One region of the Telluria sp. AIW5 genome, then DNA from elsewhere that is predicted to be linked to it. Evidence: predicted binding sites of a transcription regulator. Region 1 holds the regulator's gene; the other holds the start of a gene.
What was found. Region 1 encodes sigma-54, which starts transcription at its own class of promoters, with help from an activator protein. Its sites were predicted from a motif close to TGGCANGNAANCTGCTTT; they were not measured.

Region 1 (7,705 bases):
CGAGCCGAACGCCTTCGCCAGGCCCGCGATCAGCACGAATTTCAGCAGCACGGGAATGATCAAGAGCAGCAGCACCAGCCACCAGTTCTGCAAGACCAGCTGCACGTTCAGCAGCATGCCGATCGTGATGAAAAAGAGGCCGAGCAGCACGTCGCGGAACGGTTTGATGTCTTCCTCGACCTGGTGCTTGAACTGGGTTTCCGAGATCAGCATGCCGGCCACGAAAGCGCCCAGGGCCAGCGACAGGCCGGCGCGCTCGGTGATCCAGGCCGCGCCCAGCGTCACCAGTAACAGGTTCAGCATGAACAGCTCCTGCGAGCGGCGCTTGGCCACTAACGTGAACCAGCTGCGCATGAGCTTCTGGCCGAAGAACAGCAGCAGCGCCAGCACCGCCGCGGCTTTTACCCCGGCCCAGGCCAGCGTGCGCACCAGGTTTTCCGGGTCTTTCGCCAGCGCGGGAATCAGGATCAGGAGCGGCACCACGGCCAGGTCCTGGAACAGCAGGATGCCGATGATGCGCCGTCCATGCTCGCTTTCGAGCTCCAGCCGCTCGGTCAGCAGTTTCACGACGATGGCGGTGGACGACATCGCCAGCGCGCCGCCCAGCGCAAACGCGGCCTGCCAGCCGATCCGCAGCTGCGGCGCCCACATCGCGAGAACCAGGCCGCCGATCATGGTGGCGATGATGGTCAGCACCACCTGCGCCACCCCGAGGCCGAACACGATGCGCCGCATCGCGCGCAACTGGGCCAGCGAGAATTCGAGGCCGATCGAGAACATCAGGAAAACAACGCCGAATTCGGCCAGCGCGTGGGTCGAACCGGTTTCCGCCGCGAGACCGAAGGCATGCGGGCCAATGAGCACGCCGACGGCCAGGTAGCCCAGCATCGGCGGCAGGTGCAGGCTGCGGAACACGACCACGCCGAGGACGGCGCTGCCGAGCAGCAGCAGGGTCAGTTCGAGTCCGGACGCCATGCGTGATCAGGTCTTTCTGTGAACCGAGCGTTGTTTGATACGTCTGGCAAGTTTTTTGCTTTCCCAATTCGTTTATACTTCCAGAATGAGTGTAACCGATGAAAAAACAATGCTGAACAGTTTTGACGAGAACCAGTCGCGGCGCGTGCTCGCGCTGGCGCGCGAAACCCTGGCCATCGAGGCCGATGCCATCCACGCGCTGGACGCACGACTGGATGCCGACGACAGCGTCGCGCGCGCGGTCGCCCTGATGTACGCCTGCAGCGGCCGCGTGGTCGTCTCGGGCATGGGCAAGTCCGGCCACATCGCGCGCAAGATCGCGGCGACCCTGGCCTCGACCGGCACCCCGGCCATGTTCGTGCACCCGGGCGAAGCCGCCCACGGCGACCTGGGCATGGTGACCAGCAAGGACGTGTTCATCGCGATTTCGTATTCCGGCGAATCCTCCGAATTGATGGACATCCTGCCAGTGGTAAAACGCATGGGCACGCCCCTGATCGCGATGACCGGCAAGCCGAACTCCCGTCTCGCGCTCCTGTCGGATGTCCACCTCGACGTGTCGGTGGCCAAGGAAGCCTGCCCGCTGAACCTGGCGCCGACCGCCAGTACCACGGTCACGCTGGCCCTCGGCGACGCGCTTGCGGTGGCGCTGCTCGACGCCCACGGCTTTCGCGAGGAAGACTTCGCACGCTCGCATCCGGGCGGCGCGCTGGGCCGGCGCCTCTTGACCCACGTGCGCGACGTGATGCGCAGCGGCGAGGCGATTCCGGCGGTGACGCCCGACACGCCGCTCACCCGCGCGCTGCTGGAAATCAGCCAGAAGGGCATGGGCATGACCGCCGTGGTCGACCCGGACTTCAAACCGCTCGGCGTGTTCACCGACGGCGACCTGCGCCGCCTGATCGAGCGCATGCAGGACTTTTCGAATGTGACCATCCGCGACGTCATGCACGTCGGCGCGCGCACCGTGCACCCCGAGCAGCTGGCGGTGGACGCGGTGGCGATCATGGAAGAATTCCGCATCAACCAGATGCTGGTGGTCGACGAAGCGGGCCTGCTGGTCGGCGCCCTGCACATCCACGACCTGACCCGCGCAAAGGTAATCTGATGACCCCGCTTGCACACATGGAGCGCGCCGCGCGCGTCAAAGTCATGATCTTCGACGTCGACGGCATCCTGACCGACGGCAGCCTGACCTACGGGCCGGACGGCGAAATCACGAAAACCTTCAACGTGCTCGACGGCCTGGGCATCCAGCTGCTGCAAAAGACGGGTGTGATTACCGCCATCATCAGCGCGAGAAAATCGCCGATCGTGCTGGCGCGTGCGCGCGACCTCGGCATCAACCACGTCTGGCAGGGCCACCAGGACAAGCGCGTCGCGTTTGCCGAACTGCTCGAACAGACCGGCTTCACGGCCGAGCAGTGCGGCTATATCGGCGACGACGTGATCGACCTGCCGCTGCTTGCCAAGGTCGGCTTTGCCGCGACGGTGCCGACCGGGCACCCGGAAGTGCAGCACCGCGCGCATTACGTCACCAAAGCCGGCGGCGGGCGCGGCGCCGTGCGCGAAGTGTGCGACATGGTGCTGCGCGCGCAGGGCAAGTACGAAGAGGCGCTCGCGCCTTATTTCGCATAGTTCGCATGGGCGTGACACCATGGCGACCTACGTGAACAAACGGACCGCACACCGCTGGCGCATGCTGGCGCTGATGGTAACGGCCGTGTTCTTCGCCTTCGGCAGCTTCTGGCTGCTGCAGGCGATCCAGACCGGGGACACGGCAGGCGCCGGCAACAACCTGAACGAGCCCGATTACATCGTCGAGAACTTCAGTTTCGTGCGCATGACCGAAACCGGCGTGCCGCGCTACGTGATGTCCGGCGCGCGCCTGGCCCACCATCCCGACAACGACGTCTCCGAAGTATCGAAGCCGATCGTCGAGAGCATGGCGCCGGGCCGCCCGCGCATGACCATGCACGCCGACCGCGGCCAGGTCTATCACGCCGAAAACCGCGTCGAGTTGATGGGCAATGTCGACATCGCGCGCCCGGCCACGCCCAAGAGCGAAGCACTGCGCGCGCGCACCGAGGCGCTCACCCTGCTGGCCGACGACGAGGTCGTCAAGACGAAACTTCCGGTGCAGATGACCCTCGGCGCCGCCTCGGTCAACGGGGTCGGCATGGTGGCCGAGAACCCGACCCAGAAGCTGCACCTCGGCGGGCGTGGCCAGATCGTCTATCCGCCGCGCCAGCACGCCGCACCCACCCAATAACAGGAACGAGCCCTAATGAAAACCCTTCTCGCCGCCGCCTTCCTTTCCTTGCTCTCGCTATCGGCTTCCGCCGAGCGCGCGGACTCGCTGAAGCAGGCCGTCATCAACTTCGATTCGCTCGACGTCGACGAAGTCACGCAGACGCGCATCCTGACCGGCAACGTCATCCTCACGCGCGGCACCCTGATCATGAAGTCGGACCGCGCACTGGTGAAGGAAACGCCGGAAGGCTACATGAGCGTGACGCTCACTTCCGGCCCGGGGCGCGTGGCGACCTTCCGCCAGAAGCGCGACGGCGGACCCGACCTGTGGATGGAAGGCCAGGCCGAGCGCATCGAATACGACGAGCGCCAGGAGCTGGTCAAGCTGTTCTCGAAGGCGATCGTCAAGCAGCTCGAAAACGGGCGGCTGACCAACGAGCTCGATGGCGCCTACATCTCCTACGACAGCCGCAAGGAAGTGGCGACCGTGCGCAACGACGCCAGCGGCGAGAGCAAGCTTGGCGGCGGGCGCGGGACGCTGATCATCGCACCGCGCCGCGGCGCGCCTGGCGCACCTGCGGCAGCGGTTCCCCCGGCCGGCGCGCCGGCGGCCAAGGCTGCGCCTGCATCGGCACCTTCATCGACGCCGGCAGCGCCAGTAGCAGGAAAGCGATAATGAAAGAAGCAAGCGACAAGCGCAGTACCCTGGTCGTGCGGGGGCTGCAGAAAAGTTACGGCAAGCGCCTGGTGGTGCGCGACGTGTCGCTCGAAGTGGGTTGCGGCGAAGTCGTCGGCCTGCTCGGGCCGAACGGCGCCGGCAAGACCACCTCGTTCTACATGATCGTCGGCCTGGTGCCGTCGGACGCCGGCGCCATCGAAATCAACGGCACCGATATTTCGAGCCTGCCGATCCACCGGCGCGCGGTACTCGGTTTATCCTACCTGCCGCAGGAAGCCTCGGTGTTTCGCAAGCTGACGGTCGAGGACAACATCCGCGCCGTGCTGGAGCTGCAGCGCGACGACAACGGCAAGGCACTGACCAAAGCCGCCATCAACGACCGGCTCGACTCGCTGCTGGCCGAACTGCAAATCGAGAAGCTGCGCGAGAACCCGGCGCTGTCCTTGTCGGGCGGCGAACGGCGCCGCGTCGAGATCGCGCGCGCGCTCGCCACCAATCCGCGCTTCGTGCTGCTCGACGAACCGTTCGCCGGTGTCGACCCGATCGCCGTGATCGAGATCCAGCGTATCGTGCGCTTCCTGAAGGAGCGCGGCATCGGCGTGCTGATCACCGACCACAATGTGCGCGAGACGCTTGGCATCTGCGACCGCGCCTACATCATCAACCAGGGCGCGGTGCTGGCGTCGGGACGCCCCGACGACATCATCGCCGACGAGTCGGTGCGGCGCGTCTACCTGGGCGAACACTTCCGCATGTAGCAAGCCTGTAGCAAAACACGGAACCCAAGCGGCACATGAAACAATCCCTGCAACTCCGGACTTCGCAGCACCTGGCGCTCACGCCGCAGCTTCAGCAGTCGATCCGCCTGCTGCAGCTGTCCACGCTCGAACTGCACCAGGAGATCGAGCAAATCCTGTCCGATAATCCGCTGCTCGAGCGGCTCGACGATCCGCTCGACCACTCGGTGCGCCTGCTGGCCGACGGCGCGCTCAACGCCGCGCCGGCGCAAGGCGAGGCGCCGGCGTCGAATGCGGAAGAGGGCGCCCCCGCAGCCGCGGATGGTGCCGACGGCCTTGACGGCGGCGGCGAGGTCGAACGCGGCGAGTCCGACGCGGACTGGGGAGAGTTGTCACGCGCGTCGAACGCCGACGGCGACGACGATGGCCGTCCGCAGCTGGGCGCTATCGGCGTGACCTTGCGCGAGCACCTGACGGAGCAGATCCGGGTGACCGGCGTGACGGCGCGCGACCGGGCCCTCGCCGAACTGGTGATCGACGCCATCGACGACAACGGCTACCTGGAAGAGCAGCTCGACGAGATCCACGCGCGCCTGCCGGAAGAGCTGGAAGTCGAGATCGACGAACTGCGCTGCGCGCTGGCGATGGTGCAAAGCCTCGATCCGGTCGGCGTCGGTGCGCGCAGCGCGTCCGAGTGCCTGGCGCTGCAGATCCGCGCCATGCCGGGCGTGCCGCTGGTGACGCGGCGCATGGCTTTGAAGATCGTCGAGGGTTACCTGACCTGGTTCGCGCAGCGCGAATTCACGAAGTTGAAGAAAGCGCTCGACTGCGACGACGAAGACCTGCGCGAAGCGCAAGCCGTCATTCGCCAGTGCAATCCGCATCCCGGCGCCGCCTTTGCATCGAGCGTCTCGGACTACGTCGTTCCGGACGTTATTGTCCGCAAATCGAAGAACGGCTGGAGCGTTTCGCTGAACAACGAAGTCATGCCGCGCCTGCGCGTGAACAACGTCTACGCGAATTTGCTCAAGCAGGGAAAAGGCGAAGGCCAGATGAGCGCGCAGCTGCAGGAAGCGAAGTGGCTCATCAAAAATATGCGCCAGCGTTTCGATACGATCCTGCGTGTTTCGCAGGCAATTGTGGAGCGTCAGAAGAACTTTTTCAGCCATGGCGCGGTTGCCATGCGTCCCCTTGTGCTTCGCGAGATTGCTGATACACTGGGTCTGCACGAGAGCACGATTTCTCGCGTAACAACTCAGAAATTCATGCTGACCCCGCACGGCATGTTTGAGCTGAAGTATTTCTTCGGAAGCCATGTCGCCACCGAAGCGGGGGGCGAAGCATCGTCCACGGCGATACGGGCGCTTATCGCGCAGCTGACAGGAGCAGAGGACCCAAAGAACCCATTATCCGATAGCAAGATCGCGGAAATGCTCGGTGAACAAGGCATGGTCATTGCGCGCCGCACGGTTGCAAAATACCGCGAAGCGCTCAAGATCCCTCCCGTCAGCCTCCGCAAATCCTTGTAACAGCGGCAGCCACGCGCACTCCTTGCGCGGCCCGGCGGCCGCTATCTTCTCAAAGGAGTGTGTATGAATCTCACCATCAGTGGCCACCACCTCGACGTCACCCCCGCCATCCGTGAATACGTACAGAACAAGCTCGAACGCATCACCCGACATTTCGATCAGGTCATCGATTCCCACGTGATCCTCGCCATCGACAATCTCACCGAAAAAGACAAAAGGCAAAAGGCCGAGATTAACTTGCGCGTGTCCGGCAAGACCGTGCACGTGGAGAGTGTGGCGCAAGACCTGTATGCTGCGATCGACCTGCTCATGGACAGGCTGGATCGCCAGGTGATGAAATACAAGACGATGTTGAAGGACCATAGTCGTGAGGCGCTCAAGCGCCTGCCTGAAGGCGGAGAGCCTGCTGCGGCGCTGTAATACCGGGCACTGAGCACCGTCTGAACGAGGGCGCCGGGAGGCGCCCTTTTCACGTCTGCCTTCGGTAAAATACATGTCTCTTTCACCAGCTCACTCGCCATGACCGACCACGTCCTGACCCGCATTGCCAACGGCACCGGCACGATCACCCTCGACCGTCCCAAGGCCTTGAACTCCCTCTCGCTGGCAATGGTCCGCCGCCTGACCGACATCCTGCTGGCCTGGCGCGACGACGCCTCCGTGTCCGCGGTCGTGCTCACCAGCAGCAGCGAAAAAGCCCTGTGCGCGGGCGGCGACATCCGCTTCTTCCACGAAGCGGGGCACGCCACGCCGCTTGGGGGCAGCGCGCTGCTCGAGGATTTTTTCACCGAAGAATACGCGCTGAATCACCTGATCCATTTCTATCCGAAACCGTATATTGCGATCATGGATGGCGTGGTGATGGGCGGCGGCATGGGCATCGCCCAGGGCGGTCCGCAGGCCGGCCTGCGCATCGTCACCGAGCGCACGAAAATGGCGATGCCGGAAGTGAATATCGGCCTGTTCCCGGATGTCGGCGGCAGCCACTTCCTGTCGCACGCGCCTGGGCAGCTGGGCAATTACCTGGGCTTGACGGGATTGACGATCGGCGCGGCCGACGCTTTGTATGTCGGCCTGGCCGACGTCTTCGTGCCGGGCGCGCAATTGGGCGAACTGAATGCGCTGATCGCATCGACGCCGGGCGCGCAAGTGCCCGAGGCAATCCGCGCCTTCGCTGCGCGCTGTGCCACGGACGCGGGACAAAGCGTCCTCGAAACGCAGCGCGCCGCGATCGACCGCCACTTCGGCGCCGGTTCGGTGGCCGCGATCATGGCTTCACTGGAAGGCGATGAGAATCCGTTTGCGCAAAAGGCTTTGGGAGCGATGCGCCAGCGTTCACCGTTGATGATGTGCGTGACGCACGAGATGCTGCTGCGCGGCGCCTCACTCGACGTTGCCGACTGCCTGCGCATGGAACGCACGCTGGTGCGCCGTAATTTCGAGCACGGCGAAGTGCTGGAAGGCGTGCGCGCGCTGGTGATCGACAAGGACAACGCGCCGCGGTGGAATCCGCCGACGCTGGACGCCGTGAT
Region 2 (7,705 bases), 2.7 Mb from region 1:
CATGGTTTCGATTTTTCGGAAGAAGCCCATGGCTACGTGCTGACGGTCGACCAGAACATGCTGTTCGCGGCCGCCGGCCACGAGGGCGACCTGTTTTCGCCGCTGTTCGTGCAGCCGCTCGCCGTCAGCCTCGGCGCCGCGCCCGAGCTGCTGGCGCGCATCGAAGCGCTGCTGCAAAACCTGATCCATGAGGCCTCCTGGCCGCGCCACGGCCACACGCTGATGCTCGAATGGCTGGCGCGCAGTGCGCTGCTGATGCTGGTGCGGGTGCAGGCCGAGCGCCGCATCGCCGACACCTCCGGTCGCGGCGACTTCGAACTCTTCAGCCGCTTTCGGGTCGAGGTCGAGCGCCATTACAAGGAACAATGGCAGGTCAAACAGTATGCGGACGCCATGCGCGTGGCGCCGACGCGCCTGAACCGCCTGTGCCTGAAACTGGCCGGCAAATCGGCCTTCGAGATCACGCAGGACCGGCTGATGCTGGAAGCCTGCCGCAAGCTGACCTATGTGCCGGCCGGCGTGTCGAGCATTGCCTACGAACTTGGTTTCCAGGACCCAGCCTATTTCAGCCGGCTGTTCAAGAAATTGATGGGAGTGACGCCGAAGGCATTCCGGCAGCAGGCGCAGTTGAAGGCCGCGCCCGGCGCTCAGGCGCTGAATTCCGCCTTCAGCAGTCCGTAGACGTGATGATCGATCAACGCGCCATGCAGGCATTCGTCCTGGCGCAGCAGCCCTTCCCGCACAAAGCCCAGCCGCTCCGCGACGCGTGCGCTGCGCTCGTTGCCGGCCGCGCAGCGCAGCTCGATCCGGTTCAGGCCGAGCGGCCCGAAGCACCATGCCAGCACTGCCCGCAGCGCCCCGGTGACGATGCCCTTGCCGGCGAAGCGGCTGCCGACGAAATAGCCGATGCCGGCCTTGCGGTCGCCATGATCGATGTCTTTCAGGCGCACCGAACCGCACAAGCTGTCGCCGATAAACAGGTGCCATTCGAAGACCTCGCCTGCCTCCGCGCGCACCGTGGCCGCTTCCAGGTGCGCCGCGGCCGCCTCGGCCGAGTCCAAGGTCGCGACCAGCGGCAGCCAGGCATTCAGGTAATCTTTGTCCTGCCGGACCAGTTCGGCCAGCATGGCGGCATGACCGACGGAGACGGGAACGAGGGCGACGCCGCAGGCGCTATCGAGTCGAACGGGTTGCACAGGCTTCCTTCAGGCATGGGTCCGGCACGGCAGGCCAGGATGGGCATGCCGTAGGGCAAGGACATACGATAGCATGCCCCGCCGGCCTCAGGACGGCAGCCCGTCCAGCCTGGCGCGCGCGCCTGCGGCCACATCCTTCAGCCACGGATGGTCCTGCTGCCAGCGCCCGGCAAATGCCTGGATCGCAGGCAGGTGCTGCAGGGAAGCGCCCAGCATGTCGAGCCCATCCATGAACATGCGGCGATGGCGCTCGCTCAGCGTGAAACGCGCCGTGCCCGCGGCACTGCCCACCTCCAGCCGTTCGACGTCGACGCGGACCTCGAGCGGACTGGTCGACGTCGCCGCCAGCGCGAACAGGCGTTCCATATAGTCTTCCGGCACCGTGGCGAGCATGAGGCCATTGTTCATGGCGTTCGAATAGAAAATCTCGCCGAAGCTCGACGCGATCACCGCCCGCACGCCGAACTGCTGCAAGCCCCACACCGCATGCTCGCGGCTCGATCCGCAGCCGAAGTTGGCGCCGCCCAACAAGATCGGCGCGTTCGCGTAGGCCGGCTGGTTCAGCAGGAAACCGGCACGTGGCGCCCCGGCCGCGTCGAAGCGCAGGTCGTAGAGGATGCCGCGGTCCAGGCCCGCCTTGTCGATGCCCCGTAAAAACTGCTTCGGGATGATCTGGTCGGTGTCGAGGTTGGCGATCGGGAGCGGCGCGGCGGCTCCCTCGATAAGCGTGTGCGTCATTGTGCGTGCTCCAGCAGGGTGCGGACATCGGTGATCTTGCCGGTCACCGCGGCGGCGGCGGCCATGGCTGGGCTCATCAGGTGGGTGATGGCCCCGCGGCCCTGGCGCCCTTCGAAATTGCGGTTGGTGGTCGAAGCGCAGCGAATGCCCGGCGCGAGGACGTCGTCGTTCATCGCCAGGCACATCGAGCAACCCGGCTTGCGCCATTCGAATCCGGCCGCGATCAATTGCGCCGCGATGCCTTCGCGCTCGGCCTGCTCCCGCACCGCGCCCGAGCCGGGCACCACCATCGCGCGCACGCCGGGAGCGACCTTGCGGCTGCCCACGACTTCGGCCACTGCGCGCAGGTCTTCGATGCGGCCATTCGTGCAGGAACCGATGAACACGTGGTCGATGTCGATGCCTTCCAAAGGCATGCCGCTGGCCAGCCCCGCGTACTGCAGCGCGCGCGTGTCCGAGGCGTGGCGTGCTTCCGGCACGCGGCCGGTGACCGGCATGGCCTGGTCGGGACTCGTGCCCCAGGTCACGATCGGCGCCAGCCCGGCGGCCTCGAAGGTGTACTCGACGTCGAAGCGGGCATCCGGATCGGAAGCCAGTTGCGCCCAGTGCGCCTGGGCGCGCGCGCGCAGCGTCGCATCGCCGGGCAGGTCCGGGCAGTGGTCCAGCACATAGCGCGCCGCCGTTTCGTCCGGGGCGATCAGGGCGCCGCGCGCGCCCGCTTCCACCGCCATATTGCACAAGGTAAAACGCGCCTCGATGCTCAGCGCGTCGATGGTCGATCCGCAGAATTCGACGACATAGCCGCGCGCACCCTGGGCGCCGATGCGGGCAATCACCATCAGCACCAGGTCCTTGGCCGTGGTCCCGGGCGGCAGCACGCCGTCGATGCGGATGCGCATGTCGCCGGCCATGCGGTAGACCAGGGTCTGCGTGGCCAGCAGGTGCTCGACCTCGGTGGTGCCGATGCCGAAACCGAGCGCCCCCAGCGCGCCATAGGTCGTCGTGTGGCTGTCGCCGCAGATGACCACCATGCCGGGACGGATCATGCCGTGCTCCGGCGCGATCACGTGCTCGATGCCCTGGAACCGGTCGTTGGTGTCGAACAGCGGGATGCCGTGGCGCTCGCAGTTGCGCTTCAGGTTGCTTGCCTGGAGGGCGGAATCGCCGTCCGCGATGATGCGCAGCTTGTCCGCATGGGTCGGAATGATGTGGCTGACGGTGGCCACGTTCTGGCCCGGATACAGCGTCGTCAAACCACGCTCGGCGAGGCCGGCGAAGGCCTGCGGACTGGTGTACTCGTTCATCAGGTGCAGGTCGGCGTACAGCAGGACATTGTCCGCATCCAATTTCACGACGGTATGCGCATCCACCAGCTTGCGATAAAGGGTCTTGCTCATTTCAATGCCTGTTCAATGACTATTCGGGTTAGTCGGCGGTGATGCCGCGGGCCTTGATCAGCTTGTTCCAGGAAGCGAGTTCCTGGGACAGGCGCGCCTGGGCCTGGGCCGGCGTGGAGGGAATCGGGTCGAAGCCGTCCTTGACCAGCTTGTCTTTCAGTTGCGGCGAGGAGATCGCCTTGTTCAGCGCGCCGTTGAGCTTGTCGATGATCGGCTGCGGCGTGCCGGCCGGGGCGAACACGATGAACCAGGTCTCGAAGCTGTAGCCCGGCGCGCCCGATTCCGCCAGGGTCGGCACGTTCGGCAGCAGCGGCGAACGGGTCGGCCCGGTGACGCCGATGGCGCGCAGCTTGCCGGCCTTTACGTGCGGCACGACGGCTGACAGCACCGGAAAGCTCATGTCGACGACGCCGGCCATGGTGTCGACCAGTGCCGGGCCGCCGCCCTTGTACGGGATGTGGCGGATGTCGGCGCCGGTGACGTCCTTGAACAGTTCGGCGGACATATGGAAGGTGCTGCCCGGACCGGCCGAGCCGTAGTTATAGCCGCCCGGCTTGGCCTTGACGGCGGCCAGCAGTTCTTTCGTGTCCTTCGCGGGGAAGGCCGGGTTGACGACGAGCACGTGCTGCGAAGTCGCGACCATGCCGATCGGCGCCAGGTCCTTCACCGTGTCGTAGGGCATCTTCGCGAACAGCGAGGGATTGATCGCCAGCGAGACGGTCTGCAGGCCGATCGTGTACCCGTCCGGCGTTGCCTTGGCGACGGCGTCGACGCCGATGTTGCCGCCGGCGCCAGCCTTGTTCTCGATGTAGATATTGCCACCGACCGCTTTCGCCCATTCATCGGCAATCCGGCGCGCGACGATATCGGCGCTGCCGGCCGGTGCGTAGGGCACGATGAGGCGGATCGGCCGCGCGGGATAGTTCTCGGCGTGGGCAAGGGTCGTCGTACCGGTCATACAGCAGGCGGCAAGCGCCAGCAGGGCTAGTTTGATCTTCATGGTCTCCTCCGGTGGATGGAATGCATCAGGTCCGGATCGCTGCCGGACAGCACCATGATATTAGAAATAAGAACTCGTATAATGAATATTGATTAACTTGATTCGGTCGCGGGAGTTACGAATGGATGGACTCGACGATTTGTCGTTCTTTGCCCTGGTGGTACGGCGCGGCAGCCTGGCGGGCGCGGCCCAGGAGCTCGGCATTACGCCGCCGGCCGTCAGCAAGCGCCTGGCCGCGCTCGAGGCGCGCCTGCGGGTACGGCTGCTGAACCGGACCACGCGACGCATGAGCCTCACCCCGGAAGGCGAAACCTATCTCGGCGAAGGCCAGCGCCTGGTGGCCGAACTGGAAGCGCTGGAGCGCAAGATTTCCGGCGGCAGCGTGGTGCCGCAGGGCCTCTTGCGCATCAACGCCACCCTCGGCTTCGGCCGCAAATACGTGACGCCCGAACTGTCCCGCTTTGCGCGCGCCTATCCCGAGGTCGAGGTGCAGATGCAGTTGAGCGACCGGCCGGTGAACCTGGTCGAGCAGGCTTTTGATCTGGCGATCCGCTTCGGCGAACAGCCGGACGCCCGCATCACCGCGCGCAAGCTGGCCGACAACCGGCGCTTCCTGTGCGCCTCCCCCGCCTACGTCGCCGCGCATGGCCTGCCGGCCTCACCGCGCGACCTGTACCGGCACAGCTGCATCGTGCTGCGCGAGAGCGACGAAATTTACGGCAGCTGGCAATTCCGTTCGGGGACGCGGCAGGAGACGGTCAAGGTCCGCGGGCCACTCAGCACCAATGACGGCGAGGCGGCGCTGTCGTGGGCGCTGGATGGGCACGGCATCGTGCTGCGCTCGGAATGGGATGCCGCGCCTTACCTGCGCTCGGGGCGGCTGGTGCTGCTGCTCGAGGACTGGGATGCGCCGCCGGCGGATATCTACATCCTGTTTCCGACCAGGAGCCATTTGCAGGCGAAGACGCGGGCGATGGTGGATTTCATGCTGGAGGCGTTTGCGGACCGGCGCAGGACGGAGAGGACACGGAACAGGGGCGATTTGATCTGGTGAGCTGATCGCTTCTGATTCTGACGGAAAACTTTACAGTCGAACCGGCAAAAATTTCCTTAAGAAAGTTAAGTTACTGTTTTACAAGTAATATTTACTTCTGGCATGGTTCCTGCTCTGTTTGTCATTACACAAACCAGATTGGGGATTCCATGAAAAACGTCTTGAAGGTAACGCTCGCCGCTGCTGCTCTCCTCGCCGGTGCCGGCGCCCATGCCGGCGTCATCACCGACACCGGCGCAGCTGCCTACTGGGGCAGCGATTCGCACGGTTACGGCGACGTGGTCGGCGACAGCAACTTCTACATCCATGGCGCGACCATTACCCGCGCCGGCGATCAACTGACGATCGGAATCTCCACCAACTTCGCCGGCCACGCGGGCATCGACGCGAATCTGACCACGGGTGGCATCGGCTATGGCGACGTGTTCCTCGCCCAGAACTGGACGCCTTATGGCAGCGACGCCAACCATGTCTACGACAACGCCGGCAACGGTACCGTGTGGTCGTACGGCTTCAGCCTCGACGACCGCTACAGCAACACCGGCGGCAGGTTCAAGCTCTATCAACTCACGGGCGGGACCAACGCCGCCGGCATCAAGATGAGCGAATCCTTCATGAGCTGCGCCCTGGCCAGCGCCTGCTATTACCGCGATGGCCAGGCGACGGCCGTGGACAGGGCTGCCGCGAGCGTGATCGACACCGGCCTCGTCGGTACCTGGACGGTCACCACGGACCAGGCGCTGGAATTCAAGATCCTGGCCTCGTCGACCGACCTGCTGAACTACACGTCGATCGCCATGCACTGGGGCGAGACCTGCCAGAACGACGTCATCGAAGGTCAGGTGAACATGGTTCCCGTGCCGGGCGTGTTGTCCTTGATGGCGCTGGGGCTGGCCGCCCTGGGGGCGAGCCGCCGCCGGGTGCGGCGCGGCTGATTGTTCGACACCGGGGGTGCGATATCAAGCGCCGTGAGCCCGGATTCAGTCGCCATCGTCGCATCGCTATGGGGCAGGAGCAGCGCAACGCAGCGCTCACTGCCGCTGGAAGCAGCCCGCATCAAGGCAGTCCATCCGTCCGCGTCGCGCGCCATCGGGTCGCCGGCCGGCAAAAGCAACTCGACGCATCCCGGGTGTCCAAAGGACGCAAGCATCAAGGCGGTCTCGCCATCCCTGTCGCTTGCGTTGGCGTCGCTCCAGGGCAAAAGCAACTCGACGAATCCCGGCTCGCCTTCCACGCACGCGAGCATCAAAGCCGTGCGCCCCCAGCAATCACTGTCGCGAGCTGCAGCCGTGTCCTTCTTCAAAATCCGTCTTAACTCGGGCAGGTTTTTCCGTTCAACCGACGAAAAAATGTCCACGTCGTCCGACTCCGATGCGAGCGCCTGGCCCGTCGTCCATCACACAATGCCAAACGTGGAGGAAGTTACAAGGAATCAGTTGTTCGAGGTACCTGGCGGGGGGCAGGCAGGCGCAATCTCACCTTGTACAGGCCGCCCTTCTTACTATACTGATTGAATGCGCAGCCAAGCCGCCTTCAATTCGAATAACAAGGGGATCGACAAATGCAGACTTCACCGATGCTGCGCCGCGGCGCATGGTTGTTGAGCGCCGTCCTGGCGACCACCGCCTGGTCCTCGCTCGCGGACGACAGGCACGACGATGGCAGCGATAACCGTGTCCAGCGCGGGTTCGAACTGGTGCCGAAAGGCGTCAAACTGAACATGATGGGAAAGGACCGTGCGCTCGTTGGGCTGGGCAGTTACAACGTCAACACAGGTGGTTGCATCGATTGCCATAGTCATCCGACCTATGCGCCGGGGAGCGACCCCTACCTGGGGCAACCCGAGATGATCGACGCGACCCAATACCTGTCCGGCGGGCGACAGTTCGGCCCGTTCATCACCGCGCCCAACCTGACCCCGGACCATGCCGGCAGGCCTGCGGGCCTGACCCGCGCCCAGTTCATCAAGACACTGCGCACCGGCCATAATCCACATGACCCGGCCGGACAAATCCTGCAAGTGATGCCCTGGACGACGATCGGGAAAAAGACCGACCGCGACCTTGAATCGATGTTCGAATACCTGCGCGCAATTCCTTCATTGCCCGACAATCCACACCCCGGGCCTTGATGCAGGCAGCAGTTCACCGATTGTTTCCATGAAAATCCGCATGCTGATCGCTACCGCGGCGATACTCTCCTGCAGCGTCACGGCCAGGAGCGCGCCGTCGAGCCTCTCCCCGGCCGATCAAGCCTCCGCTTTCAAGGCAGCTGGTTTCACGCTGATGGGCAAGCAGTGGCGCAATTGCGACGACCCGAC

Region 2: AC1MEM_RS13215 (PEP-CTERM sorting domain-containing protein) is a predicted target of sigma-54. The motif match lies at 5,484-5,501, and genes of this name have one in related genera.

Annotation. Positions count from the first base shown of each region.
Region 1 covers NZ_CM155289.1:296,710-304,414, reverse strand. The annotation lists gene AC1MEM_RS01350 (monovalent cation:proton antiporter family protein) at 1-975, opposite strand, end outside; gene AC1MEM_RS01345 (KpsF/GutQ family sugar-phosphate isomerase) at 1,061-2,083, shown strand; gene AC1MEM_RS01340 (KdsC family phosphatase) at 2,083-2,613, shown strand; gene lptC (LPS export ABC transporter periplasmic protein LptC) at 2,645-3,247, shown strand; gene lptA (lipopolysaccharide transport periplasmic protein LptA) at 3,263-3,904, shown strand; gene lptB (LPS export ABC transporter ATP-binding protein) at 3,904-4,665, shown strand; gene AC1MEM_RS01320 (RNA polymerase factor sigma-54) at 4,701-6,173, shown strand; gene hpf (ribosome hibernation-promoting factor, HPF/YfiA family) at 6,237-6,593, shown strand; gene AC1MEM_RS01310 (enoyl-CoA hydratase/isomerase family protein) at 6,693-7,705, shown strand, end outside.
Region 2 covers NZ_CM155289.1:2,981,004-2,988,708, reverse strand. The annotation lists gene AC1MEM_RS13245 (helix-turn-helix domain-containing protein) at 1-681, shown strand, start outside; gene AC1MEM_RS13240 (GNAT family N-acetyltransferase) at 648-1,196, opposite strand; gene leuD (3-isopropylmalate dehydratase small subunit) at 1,284-1,934, opposite strand; gene leuC (3-isopropylmalate dehydratase large subunit) at 1,931-3,331, opposite strand; gene AC1MEM_RS13225 (tripartite tricarboxylate transporter substrate binding protein) at 3,360-4,331, opposite strand; gene AC1MEM_RS13220 (LysR family transcriptional regulator) at 4,453-5,385, shown strand; gene AC1MEM_RS13215 (PEP-CTERM sorting domain-containing protein) at 5,535-6,320, shown strand; gene AC1MEM_RS13210 (ankyrin repeat domain-containing protein) at 6,224-6,742, opposite strand; gene AC1MEM_RS13205 (hypothetical protein) at 6,947-7,516, shown strand; gene AC1MEM_RS13200 (hypothetical protein) at 7,545-7,705, shown strand, end outside.